2 regions of the Noviherbaspirillum sedimenti genome follow, and region 1 is predicted to be linked to the other one. Evidence: predicted binding sites of a transcription regulator. Region 1 holds the regulator's gene; the other holds the start of a gene.
What was found. The regulator sigma-54, encoded in region 1, starts transcription at its own class of promoters, with help from an activator protein. The targets are predictions, from matches to a motif close to TGGCANGNAANCTGCTTT.
Positions count from the first base shown of each region.

Region 2: the regulator sigma-54 is predicted to act here: its motif matches at 2,273-2,290, upstream of D3878_RS11245 (CmpA/NrtA family ABC transporter substrate-binding protein).

Region 1 covers NZ_QYUQ01000002.1:2,734,695-2,738,102, forward strand. The annotation lists gene lptB (LPS export ABC transporter ATP-binding protein) at 1-713, shown strand, start outside; gene D3878_RS12760 (RNA polymerase factor sigma-54) at 728-2,203, shown strand; gene hpf (ribosome hibernation-promoting factor, HPF/YfiA family) at 2,291-2,647, shown strand; gene D3878_RS12770 (enoyl-CoA hydratase/isomerase family protein) at 2,722-3,408, shown strand, end outside.
Region 2 covers NZ_QYUQ01000002.1:2,423,342-2,426,749, forward strand. The annotation lists gene D3878_RS11240 (CmpA/NrtA family ABC transporter substrate-binding protein) at 1-626, opposite strand, end outside; gene D3878_RS11245 (CmpA/NrtA family ABC transporter substrate-binding protein) at 913-2,130, opposite strand; gene D3878_RS11250 (ANTAR domain-containing response regulator) at 2,377-3,021, opposite strand; gene D3878_RS24645 (hypothetical protein) at 3,136-3,261, shown strand; gene D3878_RS11255 (DeoR/GlpR family DNA-binding transcription regulator) at 3,288-3,408, opposite strand, start outside.

The DNA.
Region 1 (3,408 bases):
TACAGAAAAGTTATGGCGCACGCCAGGTATTGCGCGACGTCTCGCTCGAAGTCGGCAGCGGCGAAGTGGTCGGATTGCTCGGTCCCAACGGTGCCGGCAAGACCACCGCCTTCTACATGATCGTCGGACTGGTGCCCGCCGATGCGGGAGAGATCGCGCTCAACGATGTCAGCATTTCACGCCTGCCGATCCACCGGCGCGCCACCCTTGGCCTGTCCTACCTGCCGCAGGAAGCCTCGGTATTCCGCAAGCTGACCGTCGCCGAGAATATCCGCGCCGTGCTGGAACTGCAGCATGAGAATGGCAAGTCGCTGTCGAAAGCGGCGATCGAAGAAAAGCTCGACCTGCTGCTGGCGGAGCTGCAAATTGAAAAGCTGCGCGACAACCAGGCCCTGTCGCTGTCGGGCGGCGAGCGCCGCCGCGTGGAAATCGCCCGCGCGCTGGCCACCAGCCCGCGTTTCGTACTGCTGGATGAGCCTTTTGCCGGCGTCGATCCGATTGCCGTCATCGAAATCCAGCGCATCGTGCGCTTCCTGAAAGAACGCGGCATCGGCGTGCTGATCACCGACCACAATGTGCGTGAAACGCTGGGCATCTGCGACCGCGCCTATATCATCAACCAGGGCGTGGTGCTGGCCAGCGGCCGCCCGGATGACATCATCGCCAATGAATCGGTACGCCGCGTCTATCTCGGCGAACACTTCCGGATGTAAGCAAGCGCATCTCCATGAAACAGTCCCTTCAGCTACGCGTCTCCCAGCATCTGGCATTGACGCCACAATTGCAGCAGTCGATACGCCTGCTGCAATTGTCGACGCTGGAACTGCAGCAGGAACTGGAGCAAATCCTCGCCGACAACCCGATGCTGGAGCGCGTCGACGATCCGCTTGACCACTCGGTGCGGCTGCTGGCCGACGGCGCCATCAACGCAAATGCGGGCACGGCGGAAAAGTCCGCGGCCGAAGAAGCGCCGGCAGCCGATGGCGAATCCACCTACGAAGGTGGCGAAGGCGGCGAATCCCAGGAGTCCGGCAACGGCGAGGCCGAATGGAGCTTCGACGATGTCGCGCGCACCGGCAAGGCCCCGGAAGACGACGACGCCCGTCCGCAACTGGAAGCGCACCATGTCACCCTGCGTGAACACTTGCTGGAACAAATGCGCCTCGGTTCACATGAAATCCGCGACCGCGCGCTGGTCGAACTGGTCGTCGATGCGCTCGACAACAACGGCTACCTGGAAGAACCGCTGGAAGAAATCCATGGCCGGCTTCCCGCCGAACTGGAAATCGAACTGGAAGAATTGACGATCGCCCTGAAACTGGTGCAAAGCTTCGATCCGGCCGGCGTCGGTGCGCGCAATGCCGCCGAATGCCTGGCCTTGCAAATCCGCCGCATGCCGAAAATCCCGATGGTGACGCGGCGCATGGCATTGACGATCGTGGAGCAGCACCTCTCCCTGTTCGCCCAGCGCGATTTCAACAAGCTGAAAAAACTGCTCGATTGCGACGATGAGGATTTGCGCGAAGCCCAATACGTCATCAGGCAATGCAATCCGCATCCCGGCGCCATCTTCGCCAGCGATGCAGCCGACTATGTCGTCCCGGACGTCATCGTCAAACGCGGCAAGAATGGCTGGCAAGTGACCCTTAACCACGATGTCATGCCGCGGCTGCGGGTCAATGCCTTGTATGCGAATATCCTCAAGAAAAACAAGGGCGAGGGCTCACTCACGTCGCAATTGCAGGAAGCAAAATGGCTGGTCAAGAACATGCGTCAGCGTTTCGATACGATTCTGCGCGTCGCGCAAGCCATCGTGGAAAGGCAGCGCAATTTTTTCTCCCATGGCGCCGTTGCCATGCGCCCACTTGTGTTACGTGAAATTGCTGATACACTTGGTTTACACGAGAGTACTATTTCTCGTGTAACAACCCAGAAATACATGCTGACGCCGCATGGCATGTTTGAACTGAAGTACTTCTTCGGCAGCCATGTCGCCACTGAATCCGGCGGCGAAGCTTCATCGACGGCGATACGGGCACTGATCAAACAATTGATAGGAGCAGAAGACACCAAGAACCCTCTCTCGGACAGCAAGATTGCAGAAATGCTGGAGGAGCAAGGCATGGTGGTGGCCCGGCGCACTGTGGCCAAGTACCGCGAAGCCCTGAGAATCCCCCCGGTTAACCTGCGCAAGTCTTTGTAGTATTTGTTGTGTTTGTTGCTGTGTTCGGGCGGCCAAGCATGTTTGTCGACCACGAACCGCCAGTGACCTCATCCCAAGGAGCGCTGTATGAATCTGACCATCAGTGGACATCACCTCGAACTGACCCCTTCCATCCGGGAATATGTGCATGCAAAGCTGGAGCGTATCAGGCGCCACTTCGACCATGTCATTGATGCTGCGGTCATCCTGACCGTAGACAAGCTCGCCGAGAAAGACAAGCGCCAGAGAGCGGAAATCACGCTGCGCATGCGTGGCAAGGATGTGCATGTCGAATCCATCGCTCACGATTTGTATGCGGCAATCGACGCCCTGATCGACAAGCTCGACCGCCAGGTCATCAAGTACAAAACCATGATCCAGGACCATCAGCACCAGGCGATCAAGCACTTGCCTGCATCGGCCACCAGCGCGCCGGAGGAGTAAGCCGCTTCCAGCGCTGATTTTCAGAGATCCCATCAGGGGCGCAATCCAGGCGCCCTTTTTTATTATCGAGAACAATGAACGAACATATTCTGACCTGTGTCCAGAACCGCATTGGCCTGCTGACCCTCAACCGCCCGCAAGCGCTGAATTCGCTGTCGCTGGACATGGTGCGCACGATCACGCGCACACTGCTGGACTGGCGCGATGACGACGCGGTCGATGCAGTACTTCTCTGCAGCAATAGCGAAAAAGCCTTTTGCGCTGGTGGCGACATCCGTTTCCTTTATCAGACAGCCCAGCAAACGGCCCGGCACGGCAGCGGCCTGCTGGACGATTTTTTCACCGAAGAATACGCGCTCAACCGCCTGATCCACCACTATCCCAAGCCCTACATCGTCATCATGGACGGCGTCGTGATGGGCGGCGGCATGGGGATTTCACAATGCCATTCCGGCGGCAAGCTGCACATCGTCACCGAGCGTAGCAAGATCGCCATGCCGGAAGTGAACATCGGCCTGTTTCCGGACGTCGGTGGCGGCTATTTCCTGTCGCGTTGCCCGGGCCAGCTTGGCACCTGGCTGGCGCTGACCGCCAATGCCATCGGCGCAGCCGATGCCCTGTATGCCGGCCTGGCGGATGTCTGCATCCCGTCGGCCCAACTGCCAGCCCTGAAAACGGCCTTGTTGAGCGCGCGGCGCCACAGCGATATTGCAGCCCAAGTACGGGAATTTGCCATGCAAGCCGGGGAATGGGGCGACAGC
Region 2 (3,408 bases), 310 kb from region 1:
CCGACGCGCATGTTGGCGACCATTTGCGGCGGCGGCACGGTGATCGCCTTGGCATCCTTGAAGGGATCGATGCCGGCGGAAGCCAGCCAGTAATACAGCCACATGGCGTGGGTGCCGGTCGGGAAAGTCTGGGCGAAGGTATATTCGCGCTTTTCGTTGGCCATCACCTTGGCCAACGAGGGGCCATCGACCGCGCCCTTGTCCGCCAGCTTTTTCGACAGCGTAATGGCCTGGCCGTTGTGGTTCAGGTTCATCAGCACCGCCATGTCTTTTTTGGGACCAGACACGCCCAGGTGCACGCCGTAGACCAGGCCGTACAGCACGTGCGCCATGTCGAGCTCGCCATTGACCAGCTTGTCGCGCACACCGGCCCAGGACGCTTCTTTGGTCGGGATGATCTTGACGCCGTACTTCTTGTCGAAGCCCAGCACAGAGGCCATCACCACCGAGGCGCAGTCGGTCAGCGGAATGAAGCCGATCTTGACCTCTTCCTTTTCCGGCTTGTCGGAACCGGCCGCCCACACGCCGCCCATGGCCAGGCTGCCGAAGGCGCCCGCTGTCATGACTGCGCCGGCTTTCAAAATGGAACGGCGCGAGATGTTGGTGCTGTCGTCTTGCTTTGTCATGCTGCTCTCCCTGGGATGGAATACAAATCCGAAAATCCAAATAAAAAAAGGTGCCCGGCCGCTGCGGAAAAATCCCGCACGACACGGACACCTTTGTCCCGGACCATCCCGACCATCGTTGGTCGGAATAATCGTTGATTGCTGCGCCATCATTGGCGCTTGTCTACCTTAATGCAATTGACGTGCCAGCCAGAAGCGCCGCATTTCCCCGGATGCCACCATACTGGCGAACATTTTTTTGCGCCATTTGCGTGCACACGCATCAAAATGGCGCGACCCGACTCCCTCAAGCCGCACAGGCATGACGGATAGCGAAGCCATCGGCATAGGCGGCCGGTGCGCTGCCGTCCCACACCACGCCATCGACCAGGGTGCTGCTGCGCATCGGATTATCGGGCACGGCAACGCCGGCCATGGCCGCCGCTTCGCAGTACAAATCGATCCTGTTGATCCCCTGCGCCACGCCGAGGTAATCCGGATGTTCTTTCAGCAAGCCCCAGCGCTTGTGCTGGGTCAGGAACCACATGCCATCGGACAGGTAGGGAAAATTCACTGCACCATCCTGGTGGAATGCCATGCAGTTCGGATCGTCGTGGCTGCCGCCGGTGCCGTCGCTGTAATGGCCGAGCATGCGTGGGCTGATCACATTGACCGAGGTATTGACATAGGCCTTGCCGGCGATAGTCTCGGCCGCGCGCAGCTTGTTGGCCGCCGAAGCATCGATCCAACGGCTGGCTTCCAGCACGGCCGCCGTCAGCGCGCGCGCGGTATTCGGGTAGCGGCGCACGAATCCGGCGCTCGCGCCCAGCACTTTTTCCGGATGACCCGGCCAGATGTCCTGGCTGGCGGCAGCGGTGATGCCGACGTTATCGGCGATCGCGCGATGATTCCATGGCTCGCCGGCGCAAAAGCCGTCGATATTGCCGAGCGCCATATTAACCACCATTTGTGGCGGCGGCACAGTCACCACGCGCACATCGCGCAGCGGATGCATGCCGTGTGCGGCCAGCCAGTAATACAGCCACATGGCGTGGGTGCCGGTGGGGAAAGTATGGGCAAAGGTATACGTGCCGTAATGACGTGGCTCCTGCTTGATCAGCCTGCCCAGCGATGCGCCGTCGCGCGCGCCCTTGCCGGCCAGGTGATTCGACAAGGTGATCGCCTGGCCATTCCGGTTCAAGGTCATCAAGACCACCATGTCACGGCGGGCGCAGCCGATCCCCAGGTGCACGCCATACACCAGGCCGTACAAGGCTTGCGCAGCATCCAGCTCGCCACTGGCCAGCTTGTCGCGCACGCTGGCCCAGGACGCTTCCCGGGTCGGCACGATCGATATGCCGTATTTCTTGTCAAACCCGAGGATCGACGCCATCACCACGGAGGCGCAATCGGTCAGCGGCATGAAGCCGATCCGGACTTCCTGCTTTTCCGGACGATCGGAGCCGGCGGTCCAGGCGCCTGCGGCGGGCGATCCACCCAATCCACCCAATGCGTGTTTTGTCATTACTGCTCCTGCTGATAGGCTTTTGCGCGGAAAAACAAAAAGGCATCCTGCCAGCGAGCATGGCTCTGCTGGCAAAGACGCCTTTGTCCTGGCTGCGCAACCGACGTTGGCCGCGCGGCCATCATTTATTCATCGTAATTCCAGTGCAATCCGCGTGCCAGCCCTGATCGCCACAATTTGCACGCATTCGTGGCAATTTCCGCTCGTCGATGCACAACTCCTGTGCAGAGTCTGCTAAAAGACGGCTCAACCGAGCAGATCGGCAACGTCCAGGATGCGTTGGGCAAGGTCGGACAGTTTCAGGTTCTTGTCCATCGCCAGGCGTCGCAACTTTGCATAGGCTTCCGGTTCACTCAGCTTGTGCCGCTCCATCAGCAGCCCCTTGGCGCGCTCGATGGTCTTGCGCTCGGCCAGCTTGAGTTTGGTATCAGACAATTCGGCGCGCAGCTTCTGGTCGGCATTGAAGCGCGCCAGTGCCACATCCAGCACCGGCTTGACACGTTCGGCATGCAGTCCGGCCACCACATAGGCCGACACGCCCGCATCCATGGCTGCCTCCATGCTCGATTTGTCGTCATCCTCGGTAAACAGCACGATCGGCCGGCGGGCATCGCGGGTAGCTACCACCACGTGCTCGAGCACGTCGCGGGCGTCCGACTCGGCGTCGATGATGATCATGTCCGGCTGCAGCTGGGCGACCCGTTCCGGCAGGTGCATGTCGGCCGGGAACACGGCAATGATGTTGTAGCCTGCTTCCAGCAGGCCGATGCGCAAGGCGCGCGCGCGTTCGGCGGCCGCCCAGGCGGCCTCGTTGTGCTCGTCTTCCGGCGGCACCACGCTATTGACCACGACGATGCGCAGCGATCGGAGTTCGTTGGTTGAAGCCTGCATGTTTATCAGATTGCCAATTGTTTACGTGGTCGGGACGCCGACCACGGCAGATTACGCGACAATCTCACGCAAGAATCGCACCAACCCGCACCCACTTCACATCCCCTGCTCCCCATGCCTGTCCTCGGCATAGAATCCTCCTGCGATGAAACCGGCGTCGCCTTGCTGGGCTCGGGCGGCCATACGCAATTGATGCGGGTCGATGACGTCGGCCTCACGCGCGCGTACACGCCTGGTTGATCTCTCGGGCACCGTCGCGGGTTGAACTACGGCGCCACCACCACTTCCACTCCGGCCTCCTCCAGCACGCTTGCCATCGCGGCCGACGGCGGCGCGTCGGTAAACAGCACGTCAACCTGCGACAGGTGGGCCATGCGCACCAGCGCC